DNA from 2 places in the Peribacillus sp. FSL M8-0224 genome. Region 1 is predicted to be linked to the other one. Evidence: riboswitches for the same ligand, from Rfam matches in the RefSeq annotation. Region 1 holds a riboswitch; the other holds the start of a gene.
What was found. Region 1 has a riboswitch for S-adenosylmethionine ahead of MKX49_RS09315 (Na+/H+ antiporter NhaC family protein). Riboswitches for the same ligand answer to the same signal wherever they lie in the genome.
Positions count from the first base shown of each region.

Region 2: another riboswitch for S-adenosylmethionine. It lies ahead of MKX49_RS12915 (bifunctional homocysteine S-methyltransferase/methylenetetrahydrofolate reductase); the one in region 1 lies ahead of MKX49_RS09315 (Na+/H+ antiporter NhaC family protein).

Region 1 is NZ_JBBOOJ010000001.1:1,926,433-1,941,842, reverse strand. Features, by position in the region: gene MKX49_RS09330 (LysR family transcriptional regulator) at 1-149, opposite strand, end outside; gene MKX49_RS09325 (chromate transporter) at 395-1,024, shown strand; gene MKX49_RS09320 (chromate transporter) at 1,073-1,618, shown strand; gene MKX49_RS09315 (Na+/H+ antiporter NhaC family protein) at 1,817-3,124, opposite strand; SAM riboswitch class I at 3,313-3,420, opposite strand; gene MKX49_RS09310 (SOS response-associated peptidase) at 3,756-4,427, opposite strand; gene MKX49_RS09305 (hypothetical protein) at 4,487-4,642, opposite strand; gene hutG (formimidoylglutamase) at 4,966-5,922, opposite strand; gene ppsA (phosphoenolpyruvate synthase) at 6,362-8,983, opposite strand; gene MKX49_RS09290 (VOC family protein) at 9,545-9,949, opposite strand; gene MKX49_RS09285 (SRPBCC domain-containing protein) at 10,727-11,224, shown strand; gene ggt (gamma-glutamyltransferase) at 11,322-13,397, opposite strand; gene MKX49_RS09275 (TRAP transporter permease) at 13,617-15,410, opposite strand, start outside.
Region 2 is NZ_JBBOOJ010000001.1:2,705,213-2,720,622, forward strand. Features, by position in the region: gene odhB (2-oxoglutarate dehydrogenase complex dihydrolipoyllysine-residue succinyltransferase) at 1-720, opposite strand, end outside; gene MKX49_RS12895 (2-oxoglutarate dehydrogenase E1 component) at 723-3,575, opposite strand; gene MKX49_RS12900 (dioxygenase family protein) at 3,952-4,722, opposite strand; gene MKX49_RS12905 (polysaccharide deacetylase family protein) at 4,798-5,565, opposite strand; gene metH (methionine synthase) at 5,670-9,119, opposite strand; gene MKX49_RS12915 (bifunctional homocysteine S-methyltransferase/methylenetetrahydrofolate reductase) at 9,112-10,959, opposite strand; SAM riboswitch class I at 11,063-11,161, opposite strand; gene MKX49_RS12920 (MOSC domain-containing protein) at 11,273-11,923, opposite strand; gene ku (non-homologous end joining protein Ku) at 12,417-13,259, opposite strand; gene ligD (DNA ligase D) at 13,410-15,257, shown strand.

The sequences.
Region 1 (15,410 bases):
CGGTCGAATAACAAAGTGTTATAATAATTTTCCAGTTGATGGATCTGCCGTGTTACAGCGGGCTGAGATAGGAAACTTAACCTCGCTGCCTGGCTTATACTTCCTTCATCCACCACTAAACAAAACATTTTCAGATTTTCCAATTTCAAGAAAACGACCTCCATGTTTTTAGATAGTTTATTAAAATGATAGCATCATTAGGTAAATGGTGAAATGAAAATAGTGAGATACATTCTAAGGCTATTCATTTATTGGCGGCATTCTTTATAAAACGGATGAATCTTCTGGGTATAACGTTTTGTTATACCCGATGATTTTGTTGCAATTTACCCAGCCCTTTTTCTTTGATATGTTAATGATAAGAATTAAACAAAGCATGCAAAGGAAGTGACTGATGTCAATGAAAGGACAATGGAAAACTCTATTCCAATTATTTTGGACCTTTTTTAAAATAGCACCTGTCACATTCGGAGGCGGGTTTGCGATGATCCCTTTAATCGAAAATGAAGTGGTCGAAAAGAGAAAATGGATGAAAAGCGAAGAAGTTACGGATGTTTTTGCTTTATCTCAGTCCGTACCGGGAGCTGTCGCCATTAACTCCGCCACCTTTATCGGCCATCGAATTGCCGGAATGAAGGGGGCAATGGCAGCCATGATCGGTGTTTCATTACCTACCTTTTTTATTGTTCTGCTCCTGGGCATTGTGTATTTTTTCATTCAGGATAATCCGAAGGTAGAATCTGCATTCATATCGATCAGAGTTTCCATAGTAGCCATCATTGCATATGCGGCTATCAAGATAGGAAAATCGGCAGTTGTAGACAAATCAACTTTCTGTATTTTAATAGTAGGAATTCCTGTCCTCTTCTTTCTTCACCCTGTGATGGTTATATTAGCGGGAGCTCTAGCGGGTATTGTGACCATCTCCATTAAGAGAAAATTAGGTTACGATGTCAAAATGGACAAAAAGGATAGGAAAATAGAAGAAAATGATTTCGAACCGTTCATGGGTGCTGGCATATAGGTAAATCAAAATAGGGTCTAACTAATTTTTAAGAAAGCATGTGATGGAATGATGGAATTGTGGGAGTTGTTTAGCACCTTCTTTATTATCGGCTTTGTATCTTTCGGAGGCGGATACGCCATGATTCCCGTAATAGAATCGGAAGTCTCACAGCATGGATGGATGACAACGCAGGAATTCACCGATATAATCGCCATTTCCGGAATGTCCCCAGGGCCTGTCACCGCCAATAGTGCCATTCTTGTTGGCTATTCGACTGCTGGGTTAGCAGGAGCCATATCATCTGCTCTAGGAATCTTGCTTCCTGCCATTATATTCGTAACCGTTATAGCCACATTTTTCAGCAAATTGAATCATTATCCAGTTGTTCAATCCATGTTTTATGGATTAAGACCGATTGTCACTAGTTTGATCATCTTTGCAGCGATCAGTTTAGCACTTTCCAATCATATGATAGCCGTGAACTTTTCATGGCATACGATAAGCTTATTACTCGTTTTTGGTTTATCGTTATTTGCCCTAATGAAATTACGCTGGCATCCAGCCTATGTAATTATTCTTTCCGGTTTAGTTGGTGTTGTCCTCTATTCATGACAGTTGTCTCACACACAACCATCATTAATTTGGACCGGAATTAAGCAGAAAAATTGAAAAATGATTGATACTATATAAGTGCGAGAAAACTTTATTATGTTTATGTATTTACCATACAGAAAACACCCTGCATCCAATGATTCAGGGTGTTCAGACTGTAGACAAACTCAATGAAATTTTAGGGGTTTGTTTTAACTTTTAGTTCTTCGATCCATCATTTCCCGGCTGCAACCGTGGAAAACCAATCAGGATGGCAAGGACGCCACAAAGTCCAATCAGGATTGGGTAATATGAATACGGCAAGATGCTTAACGGAGAAATTTTTGCTACCCCTGCTGCAACAAGCAGTTGTGCTCCATATGGGATCAACCCTTGGATACAACATGCAAAAATGTCAAGGACGCTCGCCGATTTCCGCGGATCAATCCCATACTTTTCAGAAATATTTTTGGCAAGTGGCCCGGCAATGATAATCGAAATCGTGTTATTTGCCGTTGAAAGGTTCGTTAAACCAACAAGCCCCGCAATGCTGAATTCCGCCCCTTTTTTTGATTTGCTATTTCGTGTCACAAGGTGGAGTAGATAATCGATGCCGCCATTATGTTTGATTACAGCAACCATACCTGCAATTAAAATGGCAAGGAAGGAGATTTCATACATTCCCGCCATTCCTTCTCCGATTTTTTGAATGACACCCAACGGTTGATAACTACCATCAGCCAAGCCGATGATTCCGGCAAATACGATTCCGATGGAAAGGACCAAGAACACATTGACTCCTGCCAATGCAGTGACCAATACGCAAAGATACGGAAGAATCTTCACCCAATCATAAGACTGTTGGGAAATGTCAGCTTGTTCACCCATCGTTAAAATGCCTAGGATGGCACATGTGATGATGGCTGCAGGTAAAACGATGAAAAAATTCACTTTAAACTTATCCTTCATTTTCGTTCCCTGAGTTCGAACAGCAGCGATTGTCGTATCTGAAATGAATGAAAGGTTATCCCCAAACATCGCACCACCAATAACGGCCGCCATTGAAAGGGCAAGCGAAATATCTGTTTGCTCACTAATTCCAACCCCGATAGGTGCCAGGGCAACAATCGTTCCCATGCTTGTCCCCATGGATAGTGAAATAAAACAAGCGATGATGAAAATTCCTACCATTAATAGATTTTGGGGAAAAACAGCTAAGGCAAGATTCACTGTTGATTCAACTGCCCCCATACCATTGGCAACTTCGGAAAAAGCTCCGGCTAAAAGGAAAATGATTACCATTAACATAATATTGGCGTCACCGGCACCTTTACAGAAGATATCAACCTTTTCATTGAATGTCTCTTTCCGATTCATCGCCAATGCAGCTGCCGATGCAATGGATATCGCTACAATCACCGGAAATGAATAAAAATCTTTAGTGATGATTCCGGATCCAATAAATAAAATTAAAAATACGACAAATGGGATCAATGCCCATGGATTCCCTTTATTGTTTGCACTCATGATGTACACCTCTTTTTATTTTTCCCGCGACATGTGTCACAGCTCTATTCTATTAACAGTTTTCGCAAATAACTCCAATTTGAACCTACCTGATTATCCAGTCATGGAGCTGTAGCAAAAAACTGGCATAAAAAAGACCCCTTCTATTTAACAACAAGAAGAGGTCTTTTAATTTATAAAAAACACCCTCCTTATCTTTCAGGCGAAAATCAGCCTGCTGGATTTGGCACAGCACTCCATTTAAGTCCGCTGCCGAGACATCTTCGGGCCAGTCCCTCCGTCTCTCTTGATAAGAAGATTACATTATATAATTTATCTAAAATTACGATGACTGCCAGAAAAGTGCCACGCTAGAAACTTGCCTGAGTTCGTGACATCGAAAGTCGTTTTGAAAAGCAAATATAACAGTACAGCATTTTGTCTATTTTCGCAAGGGTTAATTTTTAAAGTGTTTCACATGCACTCCTTACTGTTCATAAAGAGAATCTAAGTTGATTGGAGCGGGTGTACGAGACTTCTGCGGAAAAAGCGAGTGCCTGGAGGCAACGTCAAATTGTACAAACCATAAAAAAAATGTAGACAAACTCGATTTTCATCAAGTTGTCTACATTCTGAGAGGTCTAATGAACTCTCAGCAAATTTGTTGGATTAGGTTAGGTGTATTATTTTTAGTCGAGTTTACATCTGTCGATACTTCAAATGCTTCCATCTGTTCCGAATCGAATGACTTTAAATACTGTTGCAGATATGCAGGATCATTAATGGAAGGATTCAACCAATCTTTTTCATCTTCTGGCTTTAGGATGACAGGCATGCGGTCATGAATGCTGGTCATTAGCTCATTTGGCACGGTTGTTATAACGGAGCACGAATAGATGCTGATGCCTTCAGGAGATTTCCAGGATTCCCAGAGACCGGCCATTCCAAATGGAGCATGATTCTTCAGTTTTATTCGCATCGGTATTTTTCTTTCTGGTGTCTTCTTCCATTCATAAAAAGAGTCAGCGATTATCAAGCATCTCTTCTTCTTATACGCATTCCTGAAGCTTGCTTTCTCAGCAATGGTTTCCGCTCTGGCATTGATCATTTTGTAGCCCGCTTTTTCGTCTTTTGCCCAGAAAGGAATGAGTCCCCACCGAAGATATCCAAGCCGGTTCCTTACCCCGTCATTAATGACGGAGAGCACGGATTGGGAGGGAGCAATATTGTAGCTGAATTGGTATTCCTCATCAAATGACCCTCGAATATCAAACCGTTCTTTTATTTCTTCTATGTCAGTGAAAAGAGTGAAACGTCCACACATAATATCGCCACCGTATTAAGATTTATTACAGTGTATCAAATGGAACGGGCAGCCACAAATCAGCGTTCTAAAATCCTGATATCAGTAAATGGTTGATTAAATAATTCGCTGGAAATCAAAAGAGTGCCAAGGACTTCTCTTTCATCTTCAGCTTTAATGATTTCCGACAAAATTAAGGTACTGCCATTCCTGACCGTTACTTTATATTCATTCATGGAATCCCTCCTCAAAAGGCTAGATGGTTGTTATTATAAACCAAAAACCCACAAGTATCAGTATTGAACTTAGCAGAGTCATGGAAAATCCACATGCCTTTATATTTTAAATGGTTAGTCGAACGAAGCAATGCCTGTGACCATGATTCCTTGTGAAGGAGGCGTAAAAAACTGTCCATGAATGATTCATGGACAGTCTGGGCGCTTTAAAGGTTTTTCGCTTCAATACTGAAGATAACATTAAGGAAAGCCCCAACAGTCGATACGAAAAAAAGCGCTCTTTCCGGGAAGACCGAATTGAAGTTGCGGCCATCGCATGTCCATTATTTAAAATGCAGCAAAACCTCATTTATTAAATGCCCTGCCAATGTAACGGTCTTATTATTTTCGTCCAATGCAGGGTTTACTTCAGAGATATCAAATGAGAGGATCTTTTCATTCGATACGATATGCCTAATAATGGCACGGACCAATTTCGGATCCAGTCCAAACGGCGATGGTGCACTTACCCCAGGTGCGTAGGCTGAATCAATAACATCCGTACATAATGTAAGCATGATATAGTCATTTTCCTTAGCGAATTCATTTATCCTCCGCTTCGTTTCATCCATTTCGTATAATGACAAATCTTCTTCCAATATGTAGTCGACCTTACTCCTCTCTGCAGTTTCAAACAGTGCCTTCGTATTCCCCTGCTTCTGAATTCCGACACATAAATAGCCACAACTTTGATCTTCGTCCAAAATCTGCTTAAACATCGTTCCAGATGAAGTTTCATTTTCATAAGGTCTCATATCAAAGTGAGCGTCAATATTAATAATCCCTAGTCTAGCTTTTGGTCCAATGGATTTCCTAATCCCAAGATAATGGCCATACAGGGTTTCGTGACCTCCCCCAAGTATGATAGGAATCGCTTTACTCTCCAAAATCCGGGCAACAGCTGATCCCAGTTGAGATTGGGCGGCTTCCATATCTGTACTTTCACATATTACATCGCCAGCATCCACCAGCTCGGTTTGGGAAGGTAAATGACAGGGTAATTTTGCCAACGACTGCCTAATATGATCAGGACCCACGGCAGCACCAACCCTGCCTTTATTCCTTCTGACTCCTTCATCACATTTAAAGCCAATGAGTCCAAAAGTTCGTGATGCATTGGAAGAGGTGGCTAATTCTGAAATTGGTGCCAAGCGCACTCTTTGGTGGTATCTGAAGCTATCTAGGTTAGTTTGGGAATCAATTCTTCCATTCCAATATTTTAAAGTCGGATGAGTATACATAATTTCTCCTTTATTTTAAAAATTCCGAAATATCTTTCTTAAAAATTATAATGGAGATAATGTATAATTACCAATACAAAAAATTAATATTTCTATAGAAGGTATAGCCGCTTTCAGCGTACATTTATGATATTGACAGAGATATCTGTTGGAGAATATCTTCCTCTTATCCGTTTGACATTGCTGCTCAAGCCAGTAGATTTAGCAAGAGATAATCGATTTTGCCTATAAATAAAATCCACAAAAAGCCCAATTTCTCGGTGTTGTAAGCGAGAAATTGGGCTTTGGCATCATATAAAATCAACATTTAACAGAAGGCTCGATCTTAAGATATTCTTACTAAACTTTAGTATCAATTTTCAGTTACTGCCCCCTTATATGACCTAGTGACAAGGGGCTTTGCCATAAACCGCAAAGTATCATGATTTCACTGATTCTCCTAATTCGAAAGTATTTCTATATAACCTTCTGTTCCATTTACTCGAATACGTTGCCCATCTTTTATCAGCTTGGTGGCATTTACCACACCGACAACAGCAGGTAAGCCATATTCACGTGCGATGACTGCTCCGTGGGTCATCAGCCCGCCAACTTCGGTGACGAGTCCTTTTATGGATACAAATAATGGTGTCCAGCTAGGATCGGTGAAGGTTGTAACCAGTATATCTCCATCTTCTAGATTTGCATCTTCCATGTTTAAGATGACACGTGCTCTGCCCTCTATAACTCCGGAAGAAACCGGTAGACCTACAATAGCTTCGGCCATGAGATTTCCTCGTTTATACTCCCCTACAATGATTTCACCATCAGACGTGATAACACGTGGTGGAGTAAGTTTTTCATATAATTTGTACTCGTCTTTTCGTTTGCTGATCATCTGGTAATCTAGTTTATTTGTGCGTACGACTTCTTGAAGTTCTTCAAAAGTGAGATAATATATATCTTCTTTTTCATGAATAACGTTGGTTTGTACGAGTTGTTCGGCTTCCTTGAGTAAAGCCTGCTTATAAATGAAGTAGCGGTTAACCATGCCGTATTTTGGATATTCCCGATAACCGATGAAATTCCGGATTAGGCTGATCATTCGTTTTGTTTCTTTGGCTTTTTGTTCACCATCCGGTAATTGCTTCAATCGATCTAATATCTCTTGTTCTTTTTTCAAAGCTTCCTGTCGCCCTTGCTCAAATTTCCGATTGCTAGCATTAGGCTCAAAGTTTTTGATATTACTAAGAATCACGGGGACAAGTGTAGTTGGTTTTTCGCTCCAACGAGTCTTAGTAATATCGATTTCTCCAGTACATCGCATTCCGTATTTGCCGAGATAATCATAGAAAGCATCCTGGGTTTCCTGTCCACCATCAAACTTAACCAGTTCATCCATAAAATTATCATCTTTTACTTGTTGTAAATAATCAATTACTCCTGGATAAGGACGTATTACATCTGCGACATCCAATAGCGCCAGACCCATTTCTGAAGTAATATTGTTTGGTACAGATTGAGAAAGTGTGTCGGCTGCGTTTTTTTCACCTAACCACTTATTCATTTTTTCATTGATCCATGATGATGCATCTATAGCAGCCATAAACACAGCTGAACTTTGTGGGTCAAATAAAATCTTCTTTAATATCTGGATATCTTCCAGAATGAAATCAAATAAATCCGATCCTGATTTCGTTTGGATGTTTTGTTTTAATTCTTCTATCGATGTTTGACTACGCTTAATCAAGTCAGAAACGATTTTCGGGTCGTTTTCAATTTGTGCCCTAGAATCCGCAGACAACACACTTTTATTGCTTTTACCGGAACTCTGTTCTTGCTTATCATTTGGTAAAGATTTTATGAAATCTCCTCGCTCTATTATGTTAATGAGTGCGTCTTTCATGAGCGGGTCATGTTGTCCCATGGCCTCTACTAACATATTTCTGCTGTCAGATGAAGCTACCATATGTGTGACATCAACAAACAGCCTTCCGCCAGCCTTACGCATGGGTGCAGGAGTCGTTAACAGCCAAAAAGATAATCCCAATGGTTTCATGGCGTCAGTCATCATTTGTTGATGACCGACAGATACATAGACGTGATTCTCTTGATCATTCGCTTCAGGGATGGGGTATAAAGTAGTGATTGGACGGCTCTGGACAATATAAAATGTATCATCAACCAAACACCATTCGATATCTTGCGGACAGCCAAAATGCGCTTCAAGCTTTCTGCCGATCCTTTCAAACTCCAACACTTGCTCATCTGACAGGGTCGATAAAACCTGCTGCCCCGGCTCAATTTCCTTTTCCACCGTTCCGCCTTCTTTTCGTGCATATATAGCCAACTTTTTGGTAGAAATCTTCTTCTCCACAATCCTACCTTCTTGAACTTTATAATTGTCCGCAGACACTAAGCCAGAGACAAGTGCCTCACCCAGCCCAAAGCTAGCATCGATCGAAAGCACCTTGCGGTTTGAGGAAACTGGATCAGCTGTAAATAGTATTCCGGAAGCTTGCGGAAAAATCATCCTTTGAATAACAACAGACAGATAAACCTCGCGATGGTCAAAACCGTTTTGCATTCGGTAAATCACAGCACGATCAGTAAATAGCGAAGCCCAGCACTTACTAATATGTTGTAAAATTGCATCTTTTCCTTTGATGTTTAGATAGGTATCCTGTTGACCTGCAAAGGACGCAAATGGAAGATCTTCGGCTGTAGCGCTAGAACGAACAGCATATGCATGCTCGAAGCCAAAAGTTAAGAGACATCGGTCGATATCTTCTTCGATTCCCTTGTCGATCTCGATTCCCTCAATCAGATCACGAATCTTCCTGCTAATTTCACTTATTCTTTTTCGTTCGTCCACTTTTTGTACTGCAAGCTGATCGAGTAATTGATGAAGCTCATCATTTTCCCCAATGACTCTTTTAAATGCCTCAGTGGTAACACAAAATCCTTCTGGTACAAGAATTCCATCTATCCTCGAGCATTCGCCCAAATTCATCCCTTTGCCACCGACCACCATTTGTTTCGTTTTATCGATCTCCCGAAACTCCAGTACATATGGTTTCATTTCTTTCCCTCCCATTTATCGCTCAATACCAAGACAATCATATGACAAAAATTGTTCATTTGATCAACCATTCACGCTGTCCAGTCGTTCTTGCTCCTACTGAAGTTCCATGTTCCTTCTCAGTCAATCCTTTTTAAAAAAAGGATTGACTGAGAAGGAATTTATGTTGTATAATTATAATAGGGTATAAACTATACAAAAATATAAAATTAGTGTATCTTTATAAATTTATCACAGTTTCTCATTTTTTTCAATGTATTTCCATGACCCCAATTGTAGTAAATGCAATGGCAGAAAACACCATTTTACAAGGTAACTCACTCACAATAAATGATATTCAATCATTTATTGCAGCGTCAGGGGAAATACGGATTTACAACCTTACAGAAATCCCAATAGTAAAAAGCCCGATTTCTTAATAAGAAATCGGGCTTTTTTGGTTACTCCATTAAAGCGTCCGAGTATTAATCAGGATTTTAAAAATTTTAACCTTCCCAAATAATTGTACTTAAACGACTTTACAAAGAAGGATGTCTTCTGGATTTAGATTCAAGAATAGTTTTAATTGACAGTAAACATCCATGAAACACCAAATTTATCCTTCAACGAACCGTGAAGTTTAGCAAAGAATGTTGCACGAAGATCCATATGTATAGATCCCTCTTCTTTTAATATGTTCCATGCCTTTCTAGCTTGTTCCTCAGAGTTAAGCTCCACACTTACAACCACTTTGTCACTATCCTTCAATTCACGGTTTGAATCAGAACCCATTATAATTCCATCTTCTGTTAATCTTAATTGCGAGTAAAGAACAAGGTCTTTATCACTCTCTTCAACAGGAAAGTCCGGGCTTGATGGGATTTCACTATATTTTTGCATAGCAATAAGTTCCCCGCCAAATGCTTCTATATACAGTTTGAAAGCCTCTTCACATTCTCTGTTAAACATTAAATATGGTTTAATCATTTTCATTCTCCTTTGAATCAAGTTTGGAATCCTTAATAATAACCGGTACCTAGATTATCATCGTTACAAGCATACAAGAACATTAGTTCTGTTTTCAAATAAAAATCATTCTTTTTTATAATAAAACTTAAACCTGTATCATTATGCACAAAAATAGTATTGTTAAATTCTCGACGTACAGCATGATAAACGGTTTCCAAAAATTGAACGTGATTTCATCAACAAAACTTATAATAATTTCCACAATGTGGCACTATCCGGAACAAGGATCAGCGCTCATTTTTCATTTTGAAGGATATTATTGGTACCGCCTCGTGTAGGACAACAAAACAAGAAAACTACCTCCCCCTGCTACATGAAGTTAATCCGAGATAAATATTTTCTCCAATATTATTTGACGGGAATATTCCTGTTTGTTTATATCTCACCCAAAGGACTATAATTCTAATAAAACGTGGGGTAAAGATGAATACTACATTATTAATTACTCTTCGAGTGGGGGTGGTGACCTCATTAGAAACGGCCCTTTCACCGCGGGAGAATATGCAGAACGACTTCAAATTCGGCACCCATTGGCATCCAAACATCTAAGTGGGCTTCATAAATCAGGATCGGTGGAATTTATGCGGAAGCAATTCGTCGAATTTACAAGCTTCGCCCAGAGCCATTTAGCATTAAACATTTGGTTCGAACAGTATTGTGAAATATGGGAAGAAAGACTCGACAGCTTGGAACTTTATCTGAAGAAACTACAAAAATTATGATTGGAGGAATAAAATGTTTCCAAAAACCGAAATCACCCGCAGTTTCAATGCTCCTCGCGAGCTTATATTTAAGGCTTTTACCGAATCAGAACATCTGCAGAACTGGTGGGGCCCAAAAGGATGGGCTTTTGATATTTCTAAGTTCGAGCTTCGCCAGGAAGGTGTCTTCCATTACAGTCAGACATCTCCTGATGGTAATGTAATGTGGGTCAAATTTGTTTATCATGAAGTAAATGCCCCAGATAAACTCGTTTACACCTCTTTCTTTTCTGATGAAATGGGGAACATCGTACGTGCTCCTTTTAACGACAACTGGCCATTGGAAACTCTCAATACTTTTACATTCACCGAGCATGAAGGTAAAACAACACTTACGATGATTGGGGTACCTGTATCCCCAAGCGAGGAGGAAATGAAAACTTACGAGGAGTCGCGGGAAATGGTTCAGGAGGGCTTTTCAGGAACCTTCGTTCAACTGACTGACTACCTCTCTACTATTTCATATAACTAAAAAACAACCCCAGACCTCTCTTTACATAGAGAAATCTGGGGTTTTCAAGTTTAGGTTCATTTAGAATTCAATTTCCCGAGCAGACTTAGAAAGGCAATCAATTCGTGACACTGCCATCTTCGTCCGGATCTTCAATATCCGCCGGATCTTTTTCCAATAGGGCCTCTTTGTCTTTTTCGTTCCATTTTGTTTTATACCCTAATGATTTCGCTACTCCTAACACAGGTAGATACGATTTTTTATCTGGTTTAAATGTTTCTAAATCCCCTGTTTGGATTACACCCAAACCTAGTAGCAATTTATCTGATTGGATATAGGGTTTCTCATCGATCAGTTTCATTTGATCAGCTGTATAAGGATAAACGGCTCCATTCACTTTTAAGGTAAACGGTCCCTTTTTTTCTTCTTTTATTTCTTTTGGCTTTTTCGATTTATGGGAAACATTATACACACCTTGAACAGTTCCTTCTCTCGTATTATCGGCTCCTCCATACATTTTCCCCTTTTCATAATCATAAATAACAGCTTGCACATTTCCGATATGTTGCGGTTTTTCTTCATAAACATGGCCTTTAGCCATTAACTCCAGTCTTGTATTTTGTTCAATTCCCGGTTCCCATCTTACTGTCGGATAACCAGCAGAATAAATACGTGGCGCATATATGGCATCTTGAATGAGCATTTTATGATCAAGCACGTTCATGATCGTTTCAGATACCGATGCGATTATCGTCGCTCCTCCTGGTGAACCAATGGCCATGAAGGGGTTCCCATCTTTTAATACGAAGGTCGGGGACATACTGCTTCTCGGTCTTTTTCCCGGTTCCACCTGGTTAACTCCACCTGGTGTGGCATCAAAATCCGTCATTTCATTATTTAGCATGAATCCATAATCAGGTACCATGATACCTGATCCGAATACTTGCTCGATTGTAGTCGTATAAGCAACCATATTTCCCCACTTATCCATTACAGAAAAGTGAGTCGTTTGTCCGATTGGGGTTTTCTCTTCTTTTACCATCTTCATTGCAGTGGGTTCTTTGCCCTCATACTTCCATGGATCGCCTGCTTTGACATCAGCTGTTGATCTATTTGGATTGATGAGTTTTCTTCTTTCTTTAATATAATCTTCATCTAATAGTCCTTCTGTTGGTACATCATAAAAATCTTCATCCGCCATATAGGCAGCGCGATCGGCAAAAGCCAGATGCATGGCTTCGGTTAGATGATGAAGATACTCAGGCGAGTTGGCCCCCATCTTTTGCACATCGTATCCTTCCATAAGCTCCAGGATTTGCAGAACAGTCAAACTGCCTGAGCTTGGTGAAGCTGCCCCTACCACTTCAAATCCCCTATATTCCGTTTTAATCGGCTCTCTTTCTTTCACTTCATAGTTTTCCAAATCCTCAGTTGTCATCGTTCCTTCACGCTTTTGAACTTCTTGGGTAAGTGCTTCCCCGATTTCACCTTTATAAAAAACGTTAGAACCTTGTTTTTTTATTAACTTAAGAGTCTTTGCCAGATCTGGCTGAACGAGGATGTCTCCCTCTTCCAATGGCTTTCCGTCTGGTACAAAAACTTTTGCAGCCGCTTGGTTATTTTTAAGCTTTGTTACATTTTCATCGATATATTGTGCTGTTGCCCAATTGACTTTCACCCCTTCTTCAGCCTGTTTAATGGCCGGGCCAGTGACTTGTGATAATTTCAATGTTCCATATTTCTCAAGAGAAGTCTCCACCCCCATCAGAGTCCCAGGAACTGCAACCGCTTTCCCTGATGTGTGCCGCTTACTAAAAGGAATAGGTTTTCCCTTTTCATCTAAAAAAAGTTCAGGCGTAACATTTTGAGGTGCCATTTCGCGATTTTCGATCATCGTTATTTTATTTTCCTTTTTATTATAAATCATGATAAAACCACCGCCGCCGATTCCAGACATCATTGGCTCAACTACATTTAATGATAATTGAATGGCAGCTGCTGCATCGACTGCATTTCCGCCTTGTTTTAGTATCTCTATACCCGCTTCAGCTGCTAACGGATGAGAAACTGAGACGATTCCATTTGTAAAACCCTTTCCCATTGACCCATCCACTCCAGGGACACTTGCAAAAGCCGGTGTGATCATACAAAAGAAACTGAAAGTAACTAAAATAAAACTTTTTAAAAATTTCATGAATTAGTCTCCTTTCAAAATAGAACAAATTAGGGTTTTATCATAAGGCGGGTGGATATACAAGCAGATGTCTCTAGTAGGAATATGCTGGTTGTCTCGATAAAAAGCAGTCTGCACATTCCCATTTGGCGTTGCGTTCTCAATGATGCTTCACTTCAAGAAATCACCCCCCTGAATGGTACAGCTCTACCCTTTACTTCCGGATCGATATCCGCAGGCTCAATTTTTCTCAATGCTTTGGTTATTTTCCAAGATTTTGGAGCTGTCGTGATTGTCATTTTTCCAAAGATATTGTAAAGCCAGCAACACGATAAAAGCGGATATCCCAATGATGTCCGATACCGTTTCAGGGTAGATCAATAGTAAACCTACGATTATGGCGAGGGCTCTTTCTAACCAGTTCATTCCCCTCATCCAGTAACCTATGACACCCGCCCCAATCGCAATCATACCTGCCATTGCAGTAAGTACTACCCACGCAACCTCCATCCATGTTGTATCGATCATTAGCATTTGCGGGGAGAGAACAAAAATATATGGAATGATGAATGCAGCGATGGCAAGTTTCGATGACTCAATCCCCGTTTTTATTGGCTCGCCTCCCGCTACCCCTGCCGCTGCAAATGCCGCTAAAGCAACAGGAGGAGTTATATCTGCTATAATGCCAAAATAGAAAACGAATAAATGTGCAGATAAATCGGGAACACCAAGCAAAATTATCGCAGGCGCTGCAATCGTCGATGTGATTACATAATTGGCGGTCGTAGGTGAACCCATTCCTAATATAAGTGCTGCTACCATAGTGAGCATCAGAGTTGGAATCAAATATCCACCAGATAAATCGATCAGGCCATTAGCCAGCTTAAGTCCTAGTCCAGTTTTCGTGACGATACCGACAATAATGCCCGCTGCTGCGGTTGCAGCTGCAACCGCAAGTGCTGTCCGGGCTCCATCCACCAATGCATAAATGATATCGATGAATTTCATGCGGACATCCTTGTTAATGAAACCTACAAGAACCGAGATGGCAATGGAATATAATGCTGCATGTGTAACCGTGATATTCATCATGAGCAATAAAATAATGGCAAGGATCGGTATTAATAAATAAAGCTTGCCGAACACTTCCTTTTTACTTGGCATCTCTTCTTGAGTTAACCCTCGCAGCCCAAGTCGTTTCGCTTCAAAATGGGTCATGATCCAAATTCCTGAAAAATAAAGGATAGCTGGAATCGCAGCCGCCTTTGCTATATCCCAATACGTAATTCCATTCCCAATGAACTCAACCATTAAGAATGCCGCTGCCCCCATTACCGGAGGCATCAATTGCCCCCCTGTTGAAGCAGCCGCCTCCACTGCCCCGGCAAATTCCTTCTTATATCCAAGATTTTTCATCATCGGTATCGTAAATGCTCCTGATGTGACAACATTAGCCACAGAGCTCCCGCTAATCGTTCCTTGAAGAGCACTTGAAAAAATCGCAACCTTTGCAGGTCCTCCTATCCTTCTGCCGGCAATGGCGGTAGAGAGATCATTAAAGTATTGACCGACGCCTGTTCGGACCAGAAATGATCCAAACAGTAAAAATAGGAAGATGAATGTCGATGACACCGCTAACGGAGTACCCAAAATGCCCTCTGTCGAGAAGAACATCGTTTGCACCAGACGCTCCAGAGTCAAACCGCGATGAGCAAGGAATCCTGGCATATACTGTCCAAAAATCCCATAGAAAATGAATAATATAGCAATGACCATGATAGGAAGACCAACTGCACGCCTGGTTGCTTCCAAAACCAGCAGAATGGCCATAAAACCGACAGCAAAATCCAATACGCCTAAACGCCCTACATTCATGACGATATCTTCGAAAAATAAGGGCCAATATGCACCAACCCCAATACTAAGGATTGCTAATATGATATCGTACCAGGCAATTTGAAACTTTCCTTTTTGACGCTTCTTCCGGTTTGCAGGAAATAGTAAAAATACTAAGGAGAGTGCAAACCCTAAATG
Region 2 (15,410 bases), 780 kb from region 1:
ATGGCGGTTACGCAATTCCATGACTGCAGAAAGATCGACTTCGTTAAAAGTAGTAAGCATGGCTGCTTCTGATTGTACTTGAACTAGACGTTTGGCAATGGTTTGACGACGGCGTGTCATCTTAACCACTTCAATGCGGTCATCATTCACTTCAACAGGAGTGGCTGCTTGTTTAGCTGCAGGAGCTTGTTTTGGAGCTGCCGCAGGTGCTGTAGGAGCTGCAGGTGCATTACTTGCCGCTTCTACGTCTTGTACACGTACACGACCTAGTGGATCTGCTACAGGCACTTGAGTCAAGTCAATTCCTTTTTCACGAGCCAATTTCCTTGCAGCTGGTGATGCAATAACTTGTTGAGTGGATGATGCTTCTTTCGCTTCTGCTTTAGGAGCCTCTTTAGCAGGAGCCGCTTGTTCAGCCTTAACTGGTTCTGCTTTAGCTTCTTCAACCTTAGGAGCTTCCGCTTTTGGAGCTGCTGCAGCTGATCCATTTTCATCAACGATGGCGATAGCCTGTCCGACTTGGACAGTATCGCCTTCTTCTGCTAAATGTTCCGAAAGTGTACCAGTATAATCTGAAATGATTTCAACGTTCACTTTATCCGTTTCAAGTTCAAGGACATATTCTCCTTTTTCAACGTGATCACCGGGTTGTTTTAACCATTGCGCAATAGATCCTTCAGAAATTGATTCTGCTAATTCAGGTACTTTTACTTCAGCCATTTTTATTTCTCCCCCTCATTATTGCGTGTAATTGCTTGAGTCATAATCCGTTGTTGTTCATTTTTATGGACAAGTGGATCTCCCTCAGCCGGGCTTGATCTGCGCTTCCTTCCTATATATGTTACTGAAAGATTGCCAGGAGCCGCTGCATTTAGGCGAGGTTCAACAAATGTCCAAGCACCCATGTTTTTAGGTTCTTCTTGAGCCCAGAAGATTTCTTTAAGATTTGTATATTTTTTCAGGGCTTCTTGAACTCCAGTGAATGGGAATGGATAAATTTCTTCGATACTGATGATTTGCAACCAATCCGTATTTTTTTCAGTTGCCGCTTTTTCACGAAGTTCAACCGCCAATTTACCTGTTGCAAAAACAATGCGTTCAACCGATTTAGGTTTTTTGCCCAAGGCTTTGGTTTCTACGAATGATTCAAATGCGCCTTCACTGAATTCTTCTGTTGTAGAAGCCATCACCTGATTACGAAGCATACTCTTCGGTGTCATGATGACAAGCGGACGTACTTGTTCTTGATCCAAAATCTTAGCTTGTCTTCTAAGGATATGGAAGTATTGAGCTGCCGAACTTAAGTTAGCAACTGTCCAGTTGTTTTCAGCTGCTAATTGAAGGAAGCGTTCCAGTCGTGCACTTGAGTGCTCTGGCCCTTGTCCTTCATAACCGTGTGGAAGCAGCATGACAAGACCAGATTTTTGACCCCATTTTGCACGGCCAGCCGCGATGAATTGGTCAAAGATCACTTGTGCAGTATTAGCGAAGTCACCGAATTGGCCTTCCCATAATACAAGTGTCTCAGGTGCAAAAACATTATAACCATATTCATAAGCCAGAACTGCCGTTTCCGTAAGCGGGCTGTTATGAACAGCGAATGAAGCTTTGGCAGTTTCAAGTGTGTGAAGTGGTGAATATGTTTTTCCATTAACACTATCATGTAACATGATATTACGTTGTGCGAATGTTCCACGCTCTGAATCTTGTCCTGTCAAACGGATTGGCGTGCCGTCACTTAAAATCGAAGCAAAAGCCAATGTCTCGGCATGTGCCCAATCGATTTTTCCTTCAGGACCAAAGGAATCCAAGCGACGTGATAAAATCTTTCCTAATTTTTTATTAGGGGTGAATCCTTCCGGCCACTTAACAAGCTCTTCGTTAATTGTAACAAGTTCTTGTTTCGGAACTGCCGTTTCAATGGCTGGAAGTCCTTTTTCAATAATCCCAGGAGGATTACATTCTTTGGAAGCTTCCGGTTTATTTCCGGAAATTTTCGCATATGCATCTGCAAGCCTTGTATCCACTTGCTCAGCAATCGCTTTAACTTCAGCTTCAGTGAACTCGCCGGATTCAATAAGTTTTTTCCCATAAAGCTCTTTTACGGTTGGATGCTTATGGATTAATGCATACATTTCAGGTTGAGTCACCAATGGCTCATCCATTTCGTTATGGCCGAAACGTCTGTAACCGATCAGGTCGATCAAGAAATCCTTGTTGTATTTTTCACGATATAGGTTAGCAAGGTTCACAGCAGCCATACATGCTTCTGGATCATCTGCATTTACATGCACGATCGGCACTTCAAAGCCTTTTGCCAAATCACTAGCATATAAGGTTGAACGTGAATCTTCACTTTCCGTTGTAAAACCGATCATGTTATTGGCGATGATATGGATTGCGCCGCCAACTTGATAACCGCGTAAACGGCTTAAGTTAAACGTTTCAGGTACAATTCCTTCACCTGGGAATGCAGCATCACCATGAATCAGGATTGCAAGAGATTTGGAAATGTCTTGCACCGGGAATCCTTTTTCTGTACGGTCTTCTTGAGCCGCACGAGAATACCCTTCCACGATTGGACCGACCACTTCCAAGTGACTTGGGTTATTGGCAAGTGTAATCCTTGCTTTTTGTATATTAGCTTTAGTAATCTGTTTATCCAGACCTAAATGATATTTAACATCACCTGTCCATCCATTGTTAATGCCTGTCGAACCTTCGGAAGGAACCAAATCTTTATTCGGTGAATGTTGGAATTCAGAGAAAATGACCTCATAAGGCTTTCCTAATACATGTGCAAGCACATTCAAACGTCCACGGTGAGCCATGGCGATATTCACATTACCCGTTCCGTTTTGGACAGTTTGTGAGATCATTTCATCTAAAATCGGAACCAAAGCATCCAGTCCTTCAATAGAGAAACGTTTTTGCCCTACATATGTGCGGTGAAGGAATTTCTCGAAACCTTCTACTTCATTCAATCGTTTAAGTAATAGTTCTCTTTTCTCTTTTCCCACTTCCGGGAACATGTTTCCAGATTCGACCATATCAGTAAGCCATTGCTTTTCATCCAAGTCATTAACATGATGAAATTCAAAGGCTATCGTTTTTGTATAGAGTTGTTTTAGGTATTGTACGGCTTCGTATCCGTCTTTCACGTCTTCAGGTGATTCCGGACAAATTAAGTCAGCCGGTATTTTCCTTAAATCATCTGCAGTCAAGCCATATTTTTCAAAGTGAATTTGTTCAGTGTCCAGAGCTTCTTCTTTTAAAGGATAAATATTTGCAGCAAGATGCCCGTATGCACGGATATTTTCAGCTAAATTAACTGCAGACATAATTTTCTTCATTGGAAGAACTTCTCCAGTTTGTACAGTTGATGCACATACAGTCGTTGTTTCTGCCGATACATCGAATGAAGGAGGACCTGCTACTTCAAAAAAGTTTTTCAGTTCCGGATCCACTTCTTCCGGGTTGGCTAGAAATAAATCGTATTGCTCCATGACATACCCAAGGTTTGGACCCGAAAAAGCTTTCCAGTGGTCTAATACCTTAGAATCATTGATGGTCATTTTGTAAACCCCCAAATTTTTCTCATAATTTTTTTCATTACGTTTTATCCATCCCCAAATTTCTTTCTTCTAAATTTTCCCCAAATATATGATATATATAAGATATATAATAAATAACTTTGGTTATTGAATAATAAAATTTTAAAGGATAAAACGTTTTCAGATGTTATATTAACATGTTTTTGTCGAAATATCCAAAGGTTAAACCACTTTATACAACCTTTTTTCAACTATATTTCTGCTTAATTCGTCAAAAATCGCTTTTAACTGTCTTTTTTGCTCATTTAAGTCTTTTTTTCGCTGAAAAAAGATTTTTGTATTTTTGTATAATGATTATTTTTCAGGTAAATTTAACTAGTTTGAAAACCCTTTCACCTCACTCAAACTTCCAAGCTGTTAAACTTAGATTGCCATATTGAAAGCTTCTGTGCAGAAGAGCCGCTTTTTTATTGTCATCCCCTGAGCCCATTGCGATGACCAATGGAATGAAATGCTCTTTGGAAGGCACAGCCTCTGTACTGTAAGGGGCAATATCTTCATAATTGAACAAAGATTGCAAATCCCATTTCAGGATTTTTTCTTCGACCCAGTTCTCAAACTCGATTGCCCATCCCTCTGCAACATGCATATCTTTCTGAATATGTGTGAAATTATGGACAATTCCGCCGCTTCCTATGATCAGGACATTATTTTCCTTTAATTCCCTCAATGCTTTCCCAATTTCATACTGCTTGTCCAATGGCAGCGAAGGACTAATGGACATAGATACGGTCGGGATATCAGCTTCTGGGTACATGAGATGCAAAAGCCCCCATGCTCCATGATCCAGGGGGCGCCTTTCATCAAGTTCCCCCAATACATCTATCCTGGACAATAAGGTTAAAATTCGATCTGACAGCTCCAGGCATCCCCTCGCAGGATATGTTATCTGAAATATTTCTTCAGGAAATCCAGCAAAATCGTAAATGACTTCATGCTTCCGCACTGCAGAAATCATTTGATCTTCATTTTCCCAATGTGCTGACAAAATAACGATGGCAGCAGGTTTCTTCATAGTTTGCATATACTCCTTCAAAAAAAGAGTATAGCTATTCTTTTCCAAAGCTAATAGCGGTGTTCCATGTGATAAAAACAATGATGGCATCATAGAGACGATAAATCCTTTCACATTGTAATCTCAATATCCTATACCTTAATTTACTATAGTTAAACAATGTGTTCATCAATTAAATTGCATTTTCGGCGTTGTCTCATCAATAGTATCAAAGGTATATCCTTCTTTTTTAAGGAATTCAATTATATCAGGCAATGCTTTCACTGTATTTTTCATACTATTGATATCATGCAATAAGATATTAACATGCTTTTGGTTTTTCGTCCCTTTTTGTACAGCAGTAATGATTTGTTGTTCACTTATTGACGGACTGAAGCCATCTGTCGAGTCAATGGACCAATCAAAATAAATATACCCTTTTTCCTTTAATTGTTGAAGGATTCCATTGATGATTGGTTTTGTTGACGCCTGATGCCGCAGACGATTATTCGAGCCGCCAGGAAGGCGCACAATACGGCTTTTTATCCCATAATCCTCTTGCAGCATGGTTTCAAGCCTATTCAAATCTTGAAAGAAACTCTCAGTCGACCGATAAACGATGGAATAATCATGTGTATAAGAATGAAGAGCAATCGAATGACCGCGGGATATCATTTCCTGATAACATCTCTTAGCGTATGGTTCTTCGTTACCTTTAACGAAAAATGTGGCCTTAACATGATAGCGGTCCAAAATCCCCAATATCTTCATGGTATTCAAGGATGGTCCGTCATCAAAGGTCAAATAAGCGATTTTCTGATTCGCCTTACTTTTTAGTAACGGTGTGATCTCTTCAGGAACCACTGCATGTACTTGAATGTTTTGCACATCCACATCAGACAAAATAATAATGAAAGAACTCGCCATGACAAGAATTAATTTTAGCATCTTCTTCATAGCTGCTGCATCCCCTTCCTTTTGACCATTAAGGTGTACCAGTTAAGGGGTTTCATGCGCAATAAGGCAGCGGTAAAAAATACCGCTGCCTTTATTAAATGAAGTTATCGATCGACATTAAAGTAACGAGCTTCAGGATGTGCAAAAACAATGGCTGAAACGGAAGCCTCTGGTTCCATCATGCATCCTTCAGTCAATTCCACGCCAATATCTTGAGGTTGCAACAGGCGGAATAGCTTCTCCTGGTCCTCCAGATTAGGACAAGCAGGATAACCAAATGAAAACCTTTGCCCGGTGTACTTAGCTGCAAATCGCTCTTTCATGGACATATCAATCGGATCGCTTATACCTAAATCATCCCGCATTAATTGATGAATTCTTTCCGCGAACCCTTCAGCTGTCTCGAGAGCAAGTGATTGAAGGGCGTGATTTTTCAAGAAATCACCTTCAAGCTTCAGTTTTTCCGCCCATTTTCTGATTCCTTTTCCGGCAGTGACTAGGAAGAAACCAACATAATCCATTTGTCCGGAGGAGATCGGTTTTGCGAAGTCCGCTAAACAAAGATGCGGATTCGTATCTTGCCGGGGGAAGTCGAAAGTTTCCAAAACCTCATGATGATTGTCCGGGTTGTATATAAATAGCTTATCTCCTTCGCTTTGAGCAGGGAAAAATTGATAAACTGCATTCAGGCCATAATCCGGTTCCGTCTTTAGGAATTCTATCAATTCGTCAACGAGATCATTGAGCTGCACTGCTTTTTCATTCCCTTGCTTAAGCAATTCGGAAACTTTGCCTTTTAACCCCAAATGATGTCCAATCAGCATTTGCCTATTTATATATGGCTGGACGACATCCAATGGATAGTTTTTCAGGACGTGACGTTTGATGTCACGCGGTGTTTGAACAGGAGCATCGCTTAAAGGAGCCGCTGTGGACTGCTTACGAACAGGTTTCTCCAACGTGGCAGCAATGGCGGCATTCGCTTTCGATCTTTCTCGTTTCTCGACCAACTCTTCCAAGTACACCACTTTTTTGTCGGCGTCATGCAAAATATTCGTTACTGCCAAACCATCCATCGCATCTTTGGAATATAAAACCGGCCCTTCATATTCAGGTGAAATTTTAAAATCGGTGAATTTACGGGATAATGCTGCCCCTCCAACTAAAATTGGGGTATCTATTCCCGCTTGCCTTAAATCCTGCGCGGTTAAAACCATTTGCTGTGCAGATTTGACAAGTAACCCAGATAGGCCAATGATGGTTGGCTCATGTTTTCGAACCTCTTCAATGATTTGTTGCGGTGCGACCTTTATTCCCAAATCAATGACTTCATAGCCGTTATTGGATAGAATGATATCCACTAGGTTTTTCCCGATATCATGCACATCTCCCTTGACGGTCGCCAACAGGATTTTCCCTTTCTTAGCACTATCTTCAGAGTTTTCCATAAGTGGTTCAAGGTGAGCTACAGCCGCCTTCATCGCTTCAGCACTCTGAAGCACCTCTGCGACAATAAGTTGGTTGTCATTGAACAGCCGCCCCACTTCACTCATCCCATCCATCAATGGTCCATTGATGATTTCCAACGGGGTATCACCGCGCTCTATCGCTTCATTTAAATCATCAATCAATCCTTCTTTCGTTCCTTCGATAATATAGTTACCAAGACGTTCGTCCAATGGCAGGATCACACCATCATCCTTCTTCTCCGCTTTTTTCCCACGATAAAATTCGGTAAAAATCGCTAAAGTTTCAGTTGAAGTCTCAAACAGGAGTGCCTCAGCCAATTTTACTTCCTCTTCCGGTATCAAGGCGAAACGTTCAAGTTTTTCTGTATTCACGATAGCATAATCGAGACCCGCTTTTGTACAATGGTAAAGGAAAACGGCATTTAATATTTCCCTTCCCCTCGCCGGTAGACCGAAAGAAACGTTGGAAATCCCAAGTATCGTTAGGCATTCCGGAAACTTTTCTTTAATCGCCTTTATTCCATTCACCGTCTCCAATGCAGATCCGATATATTGTTCATCCCCTGTGCCTACAGGAAATACCAGCGGATCAAAAATGATGTCATTTTTGTTTAGACCGTACTTATTGACGAGCAAATCCACAGACCGTGTAGCCACTTCCAATTTCCGTTCAGCATCAACGGCCATCCCAATTTCATCAATGGTTCCTACGACAACGGCAGCACCATATTGATGGACTAAGGGCACTATTTTTTCAAAGCGCTCTTCACCATCTTCAAGGTTTATGGAATTAATGATCGATTTTCCTTGTGAATGTTTTAATGCTTGTTCGAGTACGACTTCATCCGTAGTGTCGATGACCAATGGGACTTTCACTTTTTTGACGACCTCTTCTACAAATTCCTTCATGTCGCCAAGCTCATCCCCATCAGGATCAGCAAGACAGATATCAATGACATGGGCGCCTTTTTTTACCTGGTTACGTGCAATTTCGGCAGCTGGTTCGTAATGCTTTCCGCGTATCAGCTCCTTGAATTTTCGGGAACCGATAACATTCGTTCTCTCCCCTACGAATAAAGGGCGCATTGAATCATCATAAATGAGCGGCTCTATCCCTGATACGGCATGACCATGGGCAGTTTCCGTAAGTGTACGTGGCTTCATTCCTTCGAGTACCCTGGAAAGTTCTTTAATATGTTCTGGCGTGGTACCACAACATCCGCCAATGATATTGACCCATCCCTTCTCGGCAAATTGCTTCATTTTCTCTGCCAGGGAAGCAGGTGATTCATGATAGTGGCCTTCTTCATCAGGGAGCCCGGCATTCGGATAACAGCTGATGGCGCTATTTGATATATCTGCAAGTGTCCTGATATGGTCTATCATGAATTCCGGCCCTGTTGCACAATTAAGGCCGACAGCTACGGGCTTCATATGTTCAACCGATAAATAAAAAGCTTCTATGGACTGTCCGGCAAGTGTCGTGCCCATCGGTTCGATTGTTCCTGATATGATGACAGGCACATCTTTTCCCGTTTTAGCGAATGCTGCTTTGATTCCAGAAAAGGCAGCCTTGACATTAAGCATATCCTGACAGGTTTCCACCAACAGCAAGTCTACCCCGCCATCCAAGAGACCCAGTGCCTGCTCTTCATAAGAATCTGTCAAAACATCAAAAGTCGTTCCTCCCGTTACGGAAAGCGTTTTTGTAGTGGGGCCCATCGAGCCAGCTACATATCTTGGCCATTCATCATTGGAATACTTTTCACAAGCTTTAACGGCAAGCTCAGCGGAAATTTTATTTAGCTTGTAGGCAATCGTACTTATTTGGTATTCCTCAAGGACGATGCTGGTCGCTCCAAAGGTATTTGTTTCTATGATATCTGCGCCCGCCGCTAAATATTTTTCATGAATGGATTGGATGATATCCGGTTGCGTCAGTGATAAATATTCATTGCAGCCCTCGAATTGTTCCCCGCCAAAATCGTCTGCTGTCAAATTCTCCGCTTGAAGCATCGTTCCCATCGCCCCATCAAGTAGGAGAATTTTAGAATTTAACTGATCTTGAATCGCTTTTTTATTCATGTACTGCCACCTCTGATGTCTGTTTACTATCGACTTTTCTAATATATTTCGTAAGTTCCGCCGTCATTTCATAGCGAAGGAATGGAGTGATTAAATATATGCCCTTGAATTTTTCCCTAGCCGCGTCCACCAGTTCCCGCGCAATATTCACCCCTTCAATCCTTGACTTTACAGGGTCATCCCCCGCTAGAGCCATGGCCCTTCTAACATTATCAGGCAATTTGATGCCTGGGATCTCATTATGGATGAATTCGGCGTTCCGGGTGCTTGTTAAGGGCATGATACCGATGAAAATCGGGGTTTCTAGATGTTTTGTCGCTTCATATACTTCTTCGATTTGCTCCACGGAATAAATTGGCTGTGTCAAAAAGGATTGAGCACCGCAGGCAATCTTCTTTTCCATTCTTAGTACGGCTTTATCCAGATATTTCACATTGGGATTAAAAGCTGCCGCAATTTTAAAATTTGCCCGTTGCCCCAAACTTTGACCGGAATAGGAAAGACCTTCATTAAATTGTTTGACCATGCTTATCAGGTCAAAGGAAGATAAATCATAAACCGAGGTGGCACCCGGGAAGTCCCCAATTTTTGAAGGGTCTCCGGTGATGATCAATATTTCGTTTAGCCCTACCGTCTGCAGACCCATTAAATGTGACTGCAGGCCAATCAAATTTCGATCACGGCATGTTATATGCACCATCGGATTTATATTCAATTGGTTCTTCAGTAAATTAGCCAGTGCATCATTCGATATCCTTGGTGAGGCAAGTGAATTGTCCGCTAATGTAATGGAATCGACTCCTGCTTTTTTCAAAACCTCAGCACCAGTCATGAAGCTCTCTATCCCTAGCTTTTTCGGTGGATCAAGCTCAACAAGAATCGTCCGTTCCGTTTTGGCTTTTTCGTAAAGGGGAAGTTCCAATTCCCTATCGTTCACTTCAATTACTTCTATTTCACGGGATTTCGTAAATTTCTCTTTCACGGGAGCCAAACTTCCAATTGCATGCTTTACAGCTTGAATATGCAGTGGAGTCGTTCCACAGCACCCTCCTATGATCGCGGCGCCTTGCTCACGAAGTTCCAGGGCACTAGAACCGAAATATTCCGGCACAGCTTTATAAACGAGCCTCCCATCGACATAATCCGGCAGGCTGGCGTTAGGGTAAATGGCAATCGATGCTTGCTTTGGCAAACTCACTTCTTCCAAGGCCCGAATCATATGATGTGGTCCGAGGCGGCAATTTACACCAACCACATCGGCACCCAATTGCTCGAGTTTTTGAAAGGCTTCATTTAAATGGATTCCACTTTGAAGATTACCCAGTTCATGCATCGAGACATTTGCGATAATCGGCAGTCCCGTTTCATTTTTAACGATTTGCAGGACGGTTTCCAGTTCTTCCAGGTCATAAAATGTTTCCAGGAGAATCCCATCAGGATTTTCCATCAACAGACTGTATAGCTGTTCACGAAAACCCCGTTTTATCTCTTCCATGCTTAAATCCGATTTCCTGATACTCCGCTGGGCCCCTATGGTACCGAAGACGTATGCTTTTCCTTTTGCCGCTTTTTTAGCAAGAATGACTCCCTGGCGATTGATTCTGCTTACTTCATCTTCAAGTCCATACCGCTTCAATTTATTGAAATTGGCTCCGTATGTATTCGATTGAAGGATATCTGCACCAGCTTCCAGATAGGCTCGATGGATGGACTCTATTTGATCTGGGTTCGTACAGTTTAATTCCTCATAACATTGATCAATGCCATTAGAGTAAAGCAAGGTCCCCATTGCCCCTTCTCCAATCAGCATTCTTTCTTTTAATTCTTTACGAAAATTCATCATTACACCCTCTCTCAAAAACAATCCTGTTTTTGTAGTAGTCTATGAGTATGAGAGAAAAGGAAAAAAAACCTTCTCAAAGAAGAAGGTTTTTGAAACATTCTCCTCATCTATCAAGCTCTGCTTGCTGGATTTAGCACCTTTGCCTAAGCTGGTTGCTGAGGTTTCTTCGGGCCAGTCCCTCCACCTCTCTCGATAAGATCCATTTATATAATTTTCATAAGATTTCAAAATTTGATTATATTTAATTTACATTAATAATCTGTCAATTTCAATACCTGATCGACATTTTTTTCACTTTTGCAAAAATCATTCAATTTTTTGCTGCTTGAACCCTCTTCAAGATCCTTTGTTTCCAGTCTTCCGCTAACGAGTCTAGTGTAAGTAAAGCCTTAGCACCTTCCAGCCCATCCCGTTTATGAAGGATGACCTCTGCTGCGTAATGGACAGAAATTTTTTCTTGTAGACGATCTATTAGCACAATCTCGTTTTGTTTATTTATCGTTCCTTCTTGAAGTACTCTTGCAAAATAACCAGTGAAACTCGTTTTCAGCACGCGTTCCAAAAACTTAGGTTCTTGATTGAAGAAGGAAATGGTCGAACAAGGTATCCTCCCTTGGTTAATTTGAACAATCACATCGCCTATTTGATAAATATCGCCGATATACGTTGTTTCTTCCCTCATCCCCGCTATAGTTAAATTTTCACCGAATGCAGGGATATCCAGCTTTTTAGAGAATTTTTCATTCCATAATGAATAATGCTCAAATGGGTAAAAGCACAAAGCCCGATCAGGACCTCCATGGAACTTTACATTACCGACACCATCGCCGATTATGCCAGCTTTAGTCACTGTCAAATTATCCTGTGCTTGTTTATCCATGGCTGAAAAGATATCGATATTCGAAAAAATTTCATGTTTCGGCTTCCCCGCATGTAGTGATTTGATTTTTCCATTTTCCATTTTGCATCTTCCATTCATATTAAATTTATATCATCCTATATGTATAAATTATACTAAAAATCCATTTTATTCAGTACCTTTTTATATGTATATGAAATGAAAAAGCCATATGAGCAGTTAATGGGCGAAATATCATTGATTTCCAGAAAAATTCATAGGTTAGTTTCAGTAATTTAGTTGCTATTTCAGAATTAAATATGGTAGAATATGAACACAATATATAGTCGAAAACTACAACCGTTCGCCTATATGTTGATTTTCACGATTGAATTCCTCATTGTCGCTCTTTAGGGAGCGAATTTTTTTTGCTTTCATTAATATCCACTAATTCCCTGTAATTCCATTCAGTTTCTTGCATCTTGATCGACTCACCTATTTGTACTTTCCTTCCCTCCTTATCAAGTCCCTTTCATTTCCTTATTAGAAGCCTGATTCCTTGCAAAAACAAGCAGAAAGCCGAGCGACATCATCCGTCTTCCGCTCAGCTTCCTGTTTACGCTTGTTTCTTTTTTTTCGGTGCCGCTTTCTTTCGGGTCGTCTTTTTCTTTTCCGTTTCATCATGTTTTGTACGGTCTATGGATGCCTGTAATGCCTCCATTAAATCAGTTACATTGTTGGAAACTGGTTCTTTTGTTTTCGCTGTAATCGTCGTCTGTCCCGTTTTCTTTGATTCAATCAATTCTAGTAACGCGGTTCGATAGTCATCGGTGTATTTTGTCGGATCGAAAGTAGTCGTTAATTGATCTATCAATAATACGGCAGTATCGATTTCTTTTTTTACTATGGTATCATTGGCAGGGATATTCGGAACATCCGCTGTGGAGCGGACTTCATCCGGATAATGAATCGTTTCCATAACCAAGGTATTATCAACGACTCGGATTACCGCCATTTGTTCTTTGGATCGAATGATGATTTTTGCCAACCCCACCTTATTCGATTCCTTGAGGGCCTGCCTCAAAAGGGAATAAGCTTTTATCCCCCCGTCATTTGGGGACATGTAATAACTCCGGTTAAAATAAATGGGATCTATTTCTTCAATTTTAACAAAATCCACGATTTCCACGGCTTTTTCTTCGTTTTGTTTTTTCAGTTGTTCTAGTTCATTGTCTTCCAATACAACAAACTTTCCCTTTGTATACTCAAAAGCGCGGACTATATCATCCTTCCCCACTTCTTTCTCGCATACTGGACAAACCTTCTCGTATTTAATCGGTGTATGACATTCCTTATGCAACGTCCTTAAAGATATATCCTTATCCTCCGTTGCAGCATGAAGTTTGATCGGAATGTTCACCAAGCCGAATGATATGCTTCCCTTCCACATCGTATGCATATTCGTCACCTCATAACTTATTTTTGATGAGAAGAACAATTTTATTATTCCCCTTTGTTCAAAAAAAACCGAAAAAACAATTGCCAACTGTAACACTTCGTTTTTTTGGCAAAATAATGTTATCAATTATTTGCGGAGGTAAATACAAATATGAAACCGATGCTGCCTACCTATTACCCTGAAGCCCCCAACTCCAAGGATTGGCGTTATGAAGTCAAATATGACGGCTTTAGGGCTATATTAACGATAGAATCCGATACCATAAGCATTTCGAGTCGAAATGAAAAGGAATTATCACCTCAATTCCCAGAAATCATTGCTTACATCAAAGACCTGGACCTGGAAGATTATCTCCCGCTTCAGTTAGATGGAGAATTGGTCTGGCTTACCAATCAAGCGAAAGCGGACTTTTTTCAAATACAGTGGCGAGGACGCCTTGGGAAACAATCCTTAATTTCAGAAAATGCCCGTTTTTCCCCATGTCGGTTTATAGCGTTTGACCTGCTTCGCATCAGCGGAAAAGAGGTAGCAGCTAATCCAATGGTGGAACGAAGGGAATTGATGTTGAATATAGGGGGAAAACTCGGTCTACCTATGCCTCCTGATCCCACCGATAAGGCTTTGATACAATTAATAGAGAGTTTTGACGTTTTGGATATTGCCTTGAATAAGGTCACCTTGTTAGATGGTGAAGGGATTGTCGCCAAGGAAACTCGGGGTGCTTGGCAAGAAGGAAGACGTACAACATCTTGGATTAAGGTGAAAAATTGGAAGACCGTTTCTTGTTTCATCACAGCATTGCACAAAGAAAATGGCTACGTTTCCCTTGCAGTATTCAAAGAAGGTGCCGTAACGAAAATCGGAAGTGTCAAAAATGGACTGAGTGCTAGAGATAAAAGTATATTGCATCAATTGATCAAGCAAAATGCATCAGACGAAGACACACAATTTTTTTATATCCATCCGTCCATTTGCATTGAAGTTCAATTCTTACACGTATATGAGGAAAATGAATTGCGTGAACCTCAGTTTTCGCAGTGGCTTTTACAAACTTCTCCCGACGAATGTACCTGGGAGAAATTCGTGCTAGGGCAATATACATTTCCAGATACTGTACAAATAACTTCCAAGGATAAACCGCTTTGGAAAACAGAAGGTAAACAGGTGGTAAAAGTAGAATACCTTCATTATTTACGGGAGGTTTCAGCTTTCTTCTTACCCTTCTTGAAGGATAAGCTTCTTACCACGATCCGCTATCCTCATGGAACTTTGGATAAAGAAAGATTTTTCCAAAAAAACAAACCTGATTATGCGCCGGACTTTATTAAAACGTTCATGGATGAGGATATCGAGTATATGCTGTGTAACGACATTGAAACTCTCCTTTGGTTTGGTAATCAACTTGCATTGGAATTTCATGCCCCATTTCAGAAAGCCGGTAAAACAAGACCCGACGAAATCGTCCTGGACTTGGATCCTCCTTCCATCGAATATTTCTCCTTTGCGGTAAAGGCTGCACAGGAAATAAAAAAGGTGATGGAATCATTAAGGATAAAAGCTTTTGTAAAAACCTCAGGTAACAAAGGACTGCAAATTCACATCCCTCTGCCTGAAGACACATTTACTTATCAGGAGACACGCATATTCACTGACTTTCTTGGTGATTATTTAACAAGTTCCCACCCGAATGATTTTACAACGGAAAGAATGAAAATAAATCGGCATAATCGACTTTACTTGGACTTTGTGCAGCATAGTGAAGGAAAAACCATCATTCTTCCTTATTCCCCACGGGGAAATTCTTTCGCTGGTGTGGCTACACCTTTGTTTTGGGAGGAAGTGAACGAAAGTCTCCAGTTAAAGGACTTTACGATTGAAACCATACCAAACAGAATAAAAAGGGACGGGTGTGCGTTTATGGATTACCGACTGGTGGATAATGGACCAGCCTTTTTGGAAGTATTATCGTTCCTAAAACAAAAAAAGACCAATAACTAATTGGTAAGATGGAAAGTTGCTCTAGAAAATCGCTTTCCACGGGCGGTCCGCCCTCGGCGCTGGCCTGCGGGGTCTCCCTTGGCAACGCTTTTCCCGCAGGAGTCCCGTACCTTACGGCCAATCAACTGGGGCGTTTCTTTAAGAAAAACTCTA